3 regions of the Streptomyces sp. NBC_00271 genome follow, and region 3 is predicted to be linked to each of the others. Evidence: riboswitches for the same ligand, from Rfam matches in the RefSeq annotation. Region 3 holds a riboswitch; each other region holds the start of a gene.
The links. Region 3 has a riboswitch for cyclic di-AMP ahead of OG798_RS23800 (LysM peptidoglycan-binding domain-containing protein). Riboswitches for the same ligand answer to the same signal wherever they lie in the genome.
Positions count from the first base shown of each region.

Region 1: it holds a riboswitch for cyclic di-AMP, as region 3 does, so the genes downstream of both, OG798_RS32305 (C40 family peptidase) here and OG798_RS23800 (LysM peptidoglycan-binding domain-containing protein) in region 3, are expected to answer to the same signal.
Region 2: it holds a riboswitch for cyclic di-AMP, as region 3 does, so the genes downstream of both, OG798_RS12190 (C40 family peptidase) here and OG798_RS23800 (LysM peptidoglycan-binding domain-containing protein) in region 3, are expected to answer to the same signal.

Region 1 covers NZ_CP108070.1:7,073,198-7,077,465, reverse strand. Annotated here, with positions in the region: gene pcrA (DNA helicase PcrA) at 1-1,672, opposite strand, end outside; cyclic di-AMP (ydaO/yuaA leader) riboswitch at 1,955-2,126, shown strand; gene OG798_RS32305 (C40 family peptidase) at 2,135-3,295, shown strand; gene OG798_RS32300 (tellurite resistance/C4-dicarboxylate transporter family protein) at 3,391-4,268, shown strand, end outside.
Region 2 covers NZ_CP108070.1:2,581,840-2,586,107, reverse strand. Annotated here, with positions in the region: gene OG798_RS12205 (helix-turn-helix domain-containing protein) at 1-533, opposite strand, end outside; gene OG798_RS12200 (ATP-binding protein) at 746-1,204, shown strand; gene OG798_RS12195 (DUF6328 family protein) at 1,486-2,007, opposite strand; gene OG798_RS12190 (C40 family peptidase) at 2,093-2,566, opposite strand; cyclic di-AMP (ydaO/yuaA leader) riboswitch at 2,570-2,724, opposite strand; gene OG798_RS12185 (hypothetical protein) at 3,102-3,407, opposite strand; gene OG798_RS12180 (ATP-dependent Clp protease proteolytic subunit) at 3,415-4,071, opposite strand.
Region 3 covers NZ_CP108070.1:5,187,921-5,192,188, reverse strand. Annotated here, with positions in the region: gene OG798_RS23810 (cytochrome P450 family protein) at 1-620, shown strand, start outside; gene OG798_RS23805 (LysM peptidoglycan-binding domain-containing protein) at 858-1,799, shown strand; cyclic di-AMP (ydaO/yuaA leader) riboswitch at 1,983-2,146, shown strand; gene OG798_RS23800 (LysM peptidoglycan-binding domain-containing protein) at 2,151-2,861, shown strand; gene eno (phosphopyruvate hydratase) at 3,199-4,268, shown strand, end outside.

The DNA of each region.
Region 1 (4,268 bases), 1.9 Mb from region 3:
GACCCGCGCCGGACTCGACGATCGTACGGAGGTCCTCCATGAGCGTGTTGAACCGCTTCACGGCGTTCGTCGACCGCGCCGCCATCCCGTACGCCTCGTCGACGCGGCGCAGCGCCTGCGGGAAGCTGATCTTCTCGCGCTGCGAGAGCGCGTCGATCATGGCCTCGGCGCGCTCGCCGATGCCGCGCTTGGGAACGTTCAGAATGCGGCGCAGCGGAACCGAGTCCTCGGGGTTGGCCAGGACCCTGAGGTACGCGAGGACGTCACGGACCTCCTTGCGCTCGTAGAAGCGGACGCCGCCGACGACCTTGTAGGGCAGGCCGACGCGGATGAAGATCTCTTCGAAGACGCGGGACTGTGCGTTCGTCCGGTAGAAGACGGCGACGTCACCCGCCCTGGCCTCGCCCGCGTCGGTGAGACGGTCTATCTCGTCGGCGACGAACTGGGCCTCGTCGTGCTCGGTGTCGGCGACATAGCCGGTGATGTTCGAACCGGCGCCCGCGTTGGTCCACAGGTTCTTGGGGCGGCGGGACTCGTTGCGCTCGATGACTGCGTTCGCGGCGGTCAGGATCGTCTGGGTGGAGCGGTAGTTCTGCTCCAGCAGGATCGTCGTCGCGTCCGGGTAGTCCTCCTCGAACTGGAGGATGTTGCGGATGGTCGCCCCGCGGAAGGCGTAGATCGACTGGTCGGCGTCGCCCACGACGCACAGCTCGGCGGGCCCGAGCTCGCCCTCGGTGGGCGGCGCTTCCTCGGGCCGGTCACCGGCGGCCGGGCCGACGAGCTCCCTGACCAGGGCGTACTGCGCGTGGTTCGTGTCCTGGTACTCGTCGACCAGGACGTGGCGGAAGCGGCGCCGGTAGTGCTCGGCGACGTCCGGGAAGGCACGCAGCAGGTTGACCGTGGTCATGATCAGGTCGTCGAAGTCGAGCGCGTTGGCCTCGCGCAGCCGCGACTGGTACATCGCGTAGGCCTGGGCGAGGGTCTTCTCGAAGCCGTCGGCGGCCTGGACGGCGAAGTCCTCCTCGTCGATCAGCTCGTTCTTCAGGTTCGAGATCTTGGCGCTGAAGGACTTGGGCGGGAAGCGCTTGGGATCGAGATCCAGATCACGGCAGACGAGCGCCATCAGACGCTTGCTGTCGGCGGCGTCGTAGATCGAGAACGAGGAGGTGAAGCCGAGCTTCTTGCTCTCGCGGCGCAGGATCCGCACACACGCGCTGTGGAAGGTCATCACCCACATCGCGTTCGCGCGCGGGCCGACGAGCTGCTCGACGCGCTCCTTCATCTCGCCCGCAGCCTTGTTCGTGAAGGTGATCGCGAGGATCTGGCCGGGGTGGACATGGCGCTCGCCCAGCAGATGAGCGATGCGGTGCGTGAGCACCCGGGTCTTGCCGGAGCCCGCGCCGGCCACGATGAGCAGCGGGGAGCCGGAGTGCACCACGGCCGCGCGCTGGTTCTCGTTCAGCCCGTCCAGCAGGGCCGCCGGGTCCACGGCGGGGCGGGGCGCGCCGTCGCGGTAGTAGGCGTCCCGGCTCGCGGGCACGTCGAAGCGGCCGCCGAACAGGTCGTCCGGAAGCGGCTCCGGCGCCCCGTCCTCGGGCGGCGGGGGCTCTTCCTCGTGGGCCCCGGAAGGCTGGAGGTCCGCCAGAAAGCTGTCATCAAAGAGGCTGCTCATCGCTCTCCGAGTCTAGGCGGCCCCACTGACAACCCGCGGCCACCCTGGAAACCCGACCGGTTTTTCCGCGACCGCGCATGATCTTTTTCCGTCGCTCCTTCCACCGCGGACGCCGTCACCGTTCAGGATCGCTTCATCACGGTCAGCCACGGCCAATGACCCCCGAGGTCAAGGTCACGAAAATGTATCGGGCATATCGCACATCAAACTTCACAGAACACTTATGAGTTGGCTAGCGTGCCGGGCAGGCCGCTCGACCCAACCGGCGAACACCGCCGGGCCGTGCGGCCTCCGCCGAGTCCGGTGCGCCGTACGGCAGCCGGAGCCGGGGACCCAACCGACCTTGGGGTGAATCGGTCCAACTGTCCACTGGGACAAGGACCGTAGGGCAAACCTTCCGGAATCACCCGCCCGAACCCGACAGCTAACTCGGTAGGCGGAAGACGGAAGGAGTCGCCTCTCTTGGCGTCGCATCGCAAGTGGAGTCCTACAGGTACGCGCATAGCGGGTATACGGACCCCCGCCCTCGCCACGGCGGCCCTCACCTCCGTGGCCCTGCTCTCCCAGACGGCGAACGCCGCGCCCTCGGCCGATCCCAAGCCGAGCATCGAAGAGGTCGAGAAGAAGGTCGACGACCTCTACCACCAGGCCGAGGCGGCGACCGAGAAGTACAACGCGACCAGGGAGAAGACCGCGCAGCAGCGCAAGCGCGTCGACTCCCTCCTCGACGACGTGGCCCGGCGCACCGAGAAGCTCAACACCGCGCGCGAGGAGCTGGGGTCGTTCGCCGCGGCGCAGTACCGCACCGGCGCCTCCGCGCCCGACACCGCGACCCTCCTGCTGGCCGACAATCCGCAGGACTACTTCGACCAGACCCAGCTGATGGACCGGCTGACCAGCCGCCAGAAGGTGGCCGTCGACGACTACATCACCGAGCAGGCCGCCACCACCAAGAAGCGCGCGGAGGCCTCCCAGAGCCTGCAGACGCTCACCACGACGCAGAGCGCGCTGAAGACGTCCAAGGCCGACGTGCAGCGCAAGCTCGCCGCGGCGCGCGACCTGCTCTCGAAACTGACCGCCGAGGAGAAGGCGCGGCTCGCGGCGATCGAGAAGAAGAAGCAGGAAGCGGCCGACCGCAAGGCGGCGGAGCTGGCCCAGCAGCAGGCCGCGGCGGAGAAGAAGGCCCAGGAGGCGGCCGCCCAGCAGCAGACGACCACCGGCACCTCGGGCACCTCGGGGAGTTCGACCACCGACTCCTCGTACACCGCCAACGCCGACAAGGCCCTCGCCTTCGCCCGCACCCAGGTCGGCAAGCCGTACGTCTGGGGCGCGACCGGGCCCGGCTCCTACGACTGCTCCGGCCTCACCCAGGCCGCCTGGAAGGCCGCCGGCGTCGATCTCCCGCGTACCACCTGGGACCAGGTCAACGTGGGCACGACGGTCCCGCTCGCCGACATCAAGCCCGGTGACCTCGTCTTCTTCTACGACGACATCAGCCACGTCGGCCTGTACGTCGGCAACGGCATGATGATCCACGCCCCCAAGCCGGGCGCGTACGTCCGCGAGGAGTCGATCTTCTACGGCGGCGAGTCGATCATCCACAGCGTGGTGCGTCCGGCCTAACGCCTCGGTGCCCGGCACGCGCGCGTGGGGCTCATCGAGCTCCACGCGCGCGTGGCCCGCCGCCAACCCGCTCGAAGGTCCTTAGCATCGGGCCCATGTCAGCCATCTCCCCGCCCGGCACCCGGTGGACCGGCCTGCGCAGCTGGTGGGCGCAGAATCCGCCGGGCGCCGGAGCCGCGATCCTGGCCACCGGCATCATCTCGATCGGGCTGGAGCAGACCGGCTACGAGATCCTGTCCCGGATCGTGCTGGCCCTGGCGGCCCTCGGCTGGCTCGGGCTCGCCGCGGCCTTCGTCGTACGGCTGCTGCGGGAGCGGGAGCGGTGGCTGACGGAGGCCGGTACACCGAGCGCGCTCACCGCGGTCGCGGCGACCGCCGTGCTCGGCACGCGGCTGGTCACACTGGGGTGGGAGGTACCGGCCGAGGCCCTGCTCGCCCTGGCGGCGGCGCTCTGGCCGGGGTTGCTCTTCCTGGTCGTACGGCGATGGCGGCCCCGTATGCCCGGAGCGGTGTTCCTCGGCTGTGTGGCCACGCAGGGGCTCGCGGTGCTGGGCGCGACGCTCGCCCCCGCGACGCACACGGACTGGCTCGCGCACACCGCGCTCGTGCTGTTCTGGCTGGGGCTCGTGCTCTACGCGGCGGCACTGTTCTACTTCGACTACCGCGAGGTCGCCACGGGGGCCGGGGACCAGTGGGTCGCGGGCGGCGCGCTCGCCATCTCGGCGCTGGCGGGGTCGAAGCTGATCCTCGCGTACCAGGCGAACATCTACCTGTGGAACAACGACGACAACGGCGTGCTCCGCTGGGTGACCGAGGCGCTGCTCGTGCTCGTCCTCGGTTCGTACTGCGTGCTGGCCGTGGCGGAGGCCCTGTGGCCCCGACCGCGCTACGACGTGCTGCGCTGGGCGACCGTGTTCCCGCTGGGGATGACGGCGGTGGCGGCGCTGTCGGTCGCGGCCGCCATCGGCGTCGG
Region 2 (4,268 bases), 2.6 Mb from region 3:
AACACGGCCTCGTCGAGGACCGCGGTCAGTTCCAGCGGCGGATTCGAACGCAGGACGTCCTGCCGGGCGAGGCGCACCTCGACGAGCGCGTCGAGCTTGCCGTCCTCCAGGCCGCCGACGGCGACCCGGGTCACCTCCCGTGCGTACTCGGGCGTCTGGAGCAGTCCGGGTACCACCGTGGTCTCCAGCGTGCGCATGCCGCTGGCCTGGGACTCAAGACTGATGAAGTCGCGGTACGTGGGTGGCAGGACCCCGCGGTAGGCGTGCCACCAGTGATGGCGGCCGTTGCCCTCGGAGCCCGCGAGGCCGACCAGGAGTTCCCGTAACTCGGGCTCCGTGACGGCGTAGGCGTCCAACAGGCGCTCCACGTCGGCCGGTTTCACCCCACTGATACCGGTCTCGATCCGGCTCACCTTCGACTGGTGCCAGCCGACGAGACGGGCCGCCTCACCACTGGTGAGACCGGCGACGGCGCGCAGCGCGCGCAGTTCGGCACCGAGCTTGCGGCGGCGCACCGCGGGACCGTGCTGCATGGCCGTACTCCTTACTCCTTCCGAGCCGCCCAAATACGCTCCGTCGTCGTGGAGTTCACCGCATCGAGCGACAGATATATGCATATCTCGGTGGATCGCACCCGTGACCGGCCCAGTGATGGCAGTCTGGCGCGAAGCACCAGTCCGGGACCGTACTCGAACCATCCGCTCCGTGTCGGACTCCGGTCCCGTGGGAAAGGGACGACGTCGCCATGGCAGATCACCAGGAAGCATCCGTCACTCTGCCGAGCGATCCCGCCTCGGTCTCCGCGGCCCGGAATTTCGTCGCCGATGTGCTGGCCGAATGGGGCCTGCCGTGCGACGCCGAAGTCGCGGACACCGTACGCCTGATCGTGTCAGAACTAGCCACCAACGCCGTCCAACATACGTTCGGGCAGTCGCCCACCTTCACGGTGGACGTCCGGCTCGACCGAGACGAACACCTCAGGATCGGCGTCACCGACAGCCATCCGCGCTTTCCCAAACGTCTGCCTGCCGCCGTCCAGCAGGACAATGGACGGGGCATGGTGATCATCCGCTGGCTGACCGCCGAATGCGGCGGCAGACTCGTCGTCCGGCCCACCCGTGAGGGCGGCAAGACGGTCGCCATCGAGCTGCCCTGGACGGTGCCGGCCCAGCCGGTGACGGCCGGCGGCCCACAAGAGCCCTGAGGAGCGGCTCAGTTGTCGTGCTGCGCTGCGAGGCGCCTCGCAGCGGGGCCCGGAAGGCCTCGGCCGCCGGTGCCGAGACGTCCCCGGTCCGGTGGACGACGGAGATCGTACGGCGCGGATCTCCCGGTCCAGCAACAGCGGCCCCACCGGAGCCGCAGGCGGGACCAACCGCCCGCTGCGGCAGGGGTCCAACACCCACGCGCTCGACCCGAAGGCGCCGATCACCTTCCTCAGCCTGCTGCCACGGTTCGTGCCCGAGGGCAACCGGGCGATGAGCGCGCTCACGGTTCTCGGTCGGGTGCTTCTTTCGGAGCCGTCCCCGCGCTGACGACGGCACGGTGCACCAGGCCGGGCAGGAGGCCCCACAGCGCCACACAGACAAGCAGGGTGCCCGCGCCCGAGGCGATCCCGGCGGCGCGTCCCAGCGCGACGTCCACGACGAGCAGCACCGATCCCGTCAGCGCAAGCATCAGCACGCCCATTCCCACCGTGGACAGGACGGAGGAGACCCGCACGATGGTCGGCTTCGCGCCCTGCTGGAACAGCGACCTGTGCAGCGCGGCCGGCGCCGTGAAGAGCGCGGCGGCCGCCACGGCCAGCAGGAGGGTGGTGACGTACGTGGCGCGCTGCACCGTGTCGAGGGACGGGAAGCGTGGGGTGAACGCCAGTGTCAGCAGGAACGCGAAGAGGATCTGCACACCGGTCTGCGTGACGCGCAGTTCCTGGAGCAGCTCGCCGAAGTTTCGATCGGCGCGCTCGAGGGGCGTCTCGTTCCGTTCATCGGGGGAAGGTCGCTCAGCCATGCTGAACGAGTAACCGGTTCGTCCGCTTTTCACGCCCGGGGGGAACCCCGAGGGGGTGCCGGCCGGCGGCACCCCCTCGGGCAGGTCAGCTGACCCGGCCGTACCAGACGCTCTTCGTCCAGATCTTCTGCAGCTTCACGACCTCCCCTGTCTTCGGGGAGTGCCAGATCTTGCCCTTCCCGGCGTAGATGCCGACGTGGTACACGTTCCGGCCCGAGTGGAAGAACACCAGGTCTCCGGCCTTGCGGTGGGACGCGGAGATGTGGTGCGTCTTGTTGTACTGCGCCGCGGCCGTACGAGGCAGCGTCTTGCCCGCCTTCTTGTACGAGTAGAGCGTGAGCCCGGAGCAGTCGAAGCGGCGTGGCCCGGCGGCACCGTACTGGTACGGGGAGCCCTTCTTGGAAGCCGCGACCTGAAGTGCCTTCGTCGCCAACGTGGCCGCTTCGGCGTCGGATGCGACGCCAGGAACCACGAGGCTGCCGCCCACGGCGGCGATGGTGAGCGCCGAGGCCGTACCGGCCCGGGTCCACAGCGACGGGACACGATTGAGCGCAGTCATGCGCAACCCTTCGTCAGCCGCCTGTGAAGGATGACCTGTCGGATTCGGGCTGGCGAAGTAGCCCGGCCGCTTGCGCGGCTTCACCCCAAGGACCGCCCGGATCTCTCCGGCGACCCGTCTTGCTGGGTCCTCCACTCCTGCCGATGCACTTCTGTCGACCGGTCATCCGGGCAGCGGCAGGACTCGGCGTCCGCCCGGACCGCCCCGCCGCTGTGGCGGGGGCTTGTCGTCGGAAGGGATCTTCACGCATAGCAGTCACAAAATCCGAGCGGAACCGGCGATTTGTGGGGTTACTCACCACTCACCCGTTCGGGTGGACGACCCCCTGTTCGGGCGATGTTGGGGACACCGGCGACGCGCCCACCAGCACCGGAGCATCTCATTCCGCCTCCGGGGTACGCGCGTTGTGCAACTTTTTCGGTTCCCCGAAGGGGTGTGTGATTACTCCATCAGGGGGTACGCCATCTGGTCCGTTTGAACCCCGGGCCGGACGCCTCGCCGACGCGGCGCGCACGGCGACCCGGGTGGGGATGTGTCAATTGTCGGCTTCGGGCGGCAGCGTGACGCGGGCCGCCCGCCGCTCACCGTCGAGGACGCGCAGAGCCTGCGCCAGCGTCGGCGCGTGCACCTCGCTCTCGCCGCGCTGGTGCATCAGCGCGAGGGCGTCCCGCAGCTCGGTGGCCTTGGCGACCAGCGCCTGGGCGGCACGCAGCCCGCGATAGGTGTCTCCGGGCCTGGCCGGGTTGATACGGCCCAGCAGGTCGACCACGTCGAGGTAACGGTCGATCAGCTCGGCCTCGGCTCGTGTCAGCGCGGGCAGCGGGGGCAGTTCGGGCACCATCGGCGGATCACCTCGCGTCGGGTGTGGCGTTCTTCGCACCGGGCGCGGTGCGCGAGGTCTTGCGGCTGGGGATGATCCCGTCCACCAGTCCGTACGCCAACGCGGCCTGGGCGTCCAGGATCTTGTCCCGCTCGATGTCGGCGGCGACCTGTTCAGGACTCTGCCCCGTGTGCCGTACGAGCATGTCCTCCAGCAGCCTCCGAGTGCGCATCAACTCCTCGGCCTGGAGGGCCAGATCGCTCGCCTGTCCCTGCACCGGCTCGGGAAGTGACGGCTGGTGGATCAGCACCCGGGCACCCGGCAGCGCGAACCGCTTGCCCGGCGCGCCGCCGGCCAGCAGTACGGCGGCGGCCGACGCGGCCTGCCCCAGGCAGGTGGTCTCCACGTCGCAACTGACGAACTGCATCGTGTCGTAGATCGCCGTCATCGCGCTGAACGAGCCGCCGGGGGAGTTGATGTACAGCGCGATGTCCTGGTCCGGCGCCAGGTATTCGAGGTGCATGAACTGCGCCATCACGTCGTTCGCCGAGGTGTCGTCGATCGGCGTCCCGAGGAACACGATCCGCTCGTCGAGCAGCTTCGAGTACGGATCCAGGGTCCGGTGCCCCATGCTCGTCCGCTCGGTGAACTCGGGCAGGACATGACGGGCGGACGGTTCATTCATGGCACGCGCCTCCTGTGAAGGGTTCTGTAAAAAATGTACAGGACGTACAGAGCGGGGGGAGGGTGCTCGGCTGACAGCGAAAATCCCCGTGCGCCGCCGGTGAAGAGGGTCGCCCGATCGTGCGCACGGTCGTTTTCGGCGGAGCTGAACGAGATCGTCCGCTCTGTGGGGGTGCCGGGGGCCCGGTCTAAGCTGGT
Region 3 (4,268 bases):
ACCTCATCTCCGGTCTCATCCGCGCGTCCGACCACGGCGAGCACCTCACGGAGAACGAGGCCGCCGCCATGGCCTTCATCCTGCTCTTCGCCGGGTTCGAGACGACCGTCAATCTCATCGGCAACGGCACGTACGCCCTCCTCACCCACCCCGAGCAGCGCGCGCGCCTGCAGAAGTCCCTCGCCGCCCGTGAACGCGAACTCCTCGAGACCGGCGTCGAGGAACTCCTCCGATACGACGGGCCCGTGGAACTGGCCACGTGGCGGTTCGCGACCGAGGCCGTGTGCATCGGCGGTCAAGGCATCGCGCCCGGCGACCCCGTCCTCGTGGTCCTCGCGGCTGCGGACCGTGACCCCGCGCGGTTCGAACGGCCGGACACGCTCGACCTCTCCCGCCGTGACAACCAACACCTCGGCTACGGCCACGGCATCCACTACTGCCTCGGCGCCCCGCTCGCCCGCCTGGAGGGTCAGACCGCGCTCGCCACCCTCCTCACCCGTCTCCCCGACCTCCAACTCGCGGGGGATTCGGCCGATTTGCGCTGGCGCGGCGGGCTCATTATGCGCGGATTGCGCACGCTTCCAGTGGAGTTCACGCCTCCGGTACCGGTCTCGCGATAGCGGGCGACCATACACCTACGGGCGCTCAAACCTGACGCGTACTCAACTCTGTGATCTTCACGTGATCTACGCTGCATCGACTTGTGACAAGCGTTCGGGTGCGGATACGTTCACTCGTCAACGCGACTCACACGTCGCGTAGTCACCTGCTGTCACGTGAAAGGCTTCCGCATGCTCTCCGGGAACGGCCGCCATCGTCGCCCCCGTCAGGCCCCAGCCCTCATCGTCGCGGCAGGAGTGACCGGATCCGCCATCGCGATCCCGTTGCTCGGTGCCACCAGCGCGAGCGCGGCCGACGGCACCACGTGGGACCGGGTCGCCGAGTGCGAGAGCGCCGGCCAGTGGAGTGCCGACAGCGGCAACGGGTATTACGGCGGGCTCCAGATCAGCCAGGCGGACTGGGAGAAGTACGGCGGTCTCGCCTACGCGTCGAGCGCCGACGAGGCCAGCCGCTCGCAGCAGATAGCCATCGCCGAGAAGCTCCTCGACGACCGGGGCCTCAGCGCCTGGCCGACCTGCGGACCGCTCTCCGGGCTGAGCAAGCACTCGGGCGACATCCTGGTCGACACGGGCGTGGCGAACGACTCGTCCAGTACATCGGACTCATCTGGTTCATCCGATTCGTCCACTTCGTCCGCGACTTCGACTCCGTCCGGCTCTTCCGGCTCTTCCGGCTCTTCCGGCTCGTCCGGCTCGAAGTCCGATTCGTCTTCGTCCGGTTCGTCCTCGAAGGCGACCGAGAACACGACGAAGGCCGACGCCGGCGGTGACACCCAGGGGGCGGACGGCTCCGACACGGAAACGACGAAGAGCGACGACTCGGGCAACTCCGGCCAGGGCGGCGACTCTTCCGGTACGTCCGAGAACGCGACGACCGGTGCGGGGCGCCACCGTGGCGGCACCGCGGACGAGAACACCACCGACAGCGCCGTGGACGGCCGTAGCGACGACTCCTCCGGGCGGCACGCCTCGCGAGGCGCCGGCGCCTCCCGCGAGGCCGTCGACGGCTCCTACGTCGTGCGCGCCGGAGACAATCTCTGGACCATCGCGGACGCCCTTGACCTCGAAGGCGGATGGGCCGAGCTGTACGACGCGAACAAGAAGACGGTCGGCGTCGACCCGAACCTCATCCTTCCCGGTCAGAGCCTTGCAGTTGGTGCTGAATCGGGCGAAAAGTAGGGGCAGTTCGCGTCATGGTTCGCTGTGTAATGTCCGGTTTGGCGCGAGTGAGAGATGGATCTCAAAGGCCCTGATCGTCTTTGGAATTCAGCCGATCGCCTGCTTACGGTCGTCACCGCTCGCCACAGCGGGCCCCGATGGTCGTCAACGCCGAATCCTGCCAACGGCCGTACGGGAACAGTCGACGCGTCAGCGCCGTAGGCAGGAGCGGGGGACCCAAGGTATGCGCCGCGCCCGGTAGTTGACCGGGAGCGGCTTGGGGTGAAGCCGAGCGCTCAGAGCGCACGGCCGGGCACTCACCCGCCCGAACCCGACAGCTCACCTCGCAGGCGTCGGTGAGGGGATCTCTCCATGCTGTTTTCCAGCAAGGGCAAGCACCGCCGTCCGTCCAAGGCCACGCGTGTCGCCACGCTCGCCGGCGTCACCGGTGTCGCCATCGCCGCTCCGCTGATGGCGGCCGGCAACGCCTCCGCCGCCACCGCCTCCCAGTGGGACGCCGTCGCCCAGTGCGAGTCCGGCGGGAACTGGTCCATCAACACCGGCAACGGCTACTACGGCGGTCTGCAGTTCTCGGCCTCCACCTGGGCCGCGTACGGCGGCACCGCGTACGCCGCGACCGCCAACCAGGCCTCCAAGTCCCAGCAGATCACCGTCGGCGAGAAGGTCCTCGCCGCGCAGGGCAAGGGCGCCTGGCCGACCTGTGGCACGGGCCTGTCGAGCGCCGCGTACACCGGCGGTGCGAGCGCCCCGTCGACCTCGTCCTCCTCGAACAGCTCCTCGTCGAACAGCTCGCCGAGCACCAGCACCACCACCCGCTCGACGGACACCGCGGCCTCCCGTTCGGCGTCGCGCCCGGCCGCCGAGAAGACCGTCTCCACCCCGACCGGCAAGAAGGTCAAGAAGGGCGACGGCGAGTACAAGGTCGTCAAGGGTGACAGCCTCAGCTCGATCGCCGAGAAGAAGCAGGTCAAGGGCGGCTGGCAGCAGCTGTTCAAGCTGAACAAGGACATCGTCGAGGACGCCGACTTCATCTACCCGGGTCAGCGCCTGCACCTCAGCTGATGATCGGCAGCTTCACCTCGGCTGAATGACAGGTCCCGCATAAAAGGGGTCTCCACACTGGAGACCCCGGTGAGGGTCACCCCCGTCCCCACGGGCTCCCCGCTCCGGTGCGTGTTCCCCCGTACGCGCCGGAGCGGGGTCTTTCGTCTCCAGCACTTCGCGCCGAGCATTTCGTACCCGGATTTCCGTACCCGTTTTTGTTCCGTTCTGGAACAATGTGTACGTTCAGTTCTGCCCAAGGGGTGGGCGACCGGCTGGCCGATCCCCCCGGGGCGGTTAGGCTCATGTCGCGAAGCCATCACAGGCTCCGCGTACCCGCGTCACATCCCAGAAGGAGATGCTCGTGCCGTCCATCGACGTCGTCGTAGCCCGGGAAATCCTGGACTCCCGAGGCAACCCCACGGTCGAGGTCGAGGTCGGCCTCGACGACGGCAGCACGGGTCGTGCCGCCGTTCCGTCCGGCGCGTCCACCGGCGCCTTCGAGGCCATCGAGCTCCGTGACGGTGACCCCAACCGTTACGGCGGCAAGGGTGTCGAGAAGGCCGTCCTCGCCGTCATCGAGCAGATCGGCCCGGAGCTCGTCGGTTACGACGCCACCGAGCAGCGCCTGATCGACCAGGCGATGTTCGACCTGGACGCCACCGACAACAAGGGCTCGCTCGGCGCCAACGCCATCCTCGGCGTCTCGCTCGCCGTCGCGCACGCCGCCTCCGAGGCGTCCGACCTCCCCCTCTTCCGCTACCTGGGCGGCCCGAACGCGCACCTGCTGCCCGTTCCGATGATGAACATCCTGAACGGCGGCTCGCACGCCGACTCCAACGTGGACATCCAGGAGTTCATGATCGCCCCGATCGGCGCGGAGTCCTTCTCCGAGGCCCTGCGCTGGGGTGCCGAGGTCTACCACACCCTCAAGAAGGTGCTGAAGACCAAGGGCCTGTCCACCGGCCTCGGCGACGAGGGCGGCTTCGCCCCGAACCTGGAGTCGAACCGCGCCGCGCTCGACCTCATCCTCGAGGCCATCAAGCAGGCCGGTTACATCCCCGGCGAGCAGATCGCGCTCGCGCTCGACGTCGCCGCGTCCGAGTTCTACAAGGACGGCAAGTACGAGTTCGAGGGCAAGTCCCGCTCGGCCGCCGAGATGACCGAGTACTACGAGGAGCTCGTCTCCGCGTACCCGCTGGTCTCCATCGAGGACCCGCTGTACGAGGACGACTGGGCCGGCTGGAACGTCATCACCGAGAAGCTGGGCGACAAGGTCCAGATCGTCGGCGACGACCTCTTCGTCACCAACCCGGAGCGCCTGGCCCGTGGCATCGAGGAGGGCTCCGCGAACGCCCTGCTCGTCAAGGTCAACCAGATCGGCTCGCTGACCGAGACCCTGGACGCCGTCGAGATGGCCCAGCGCAA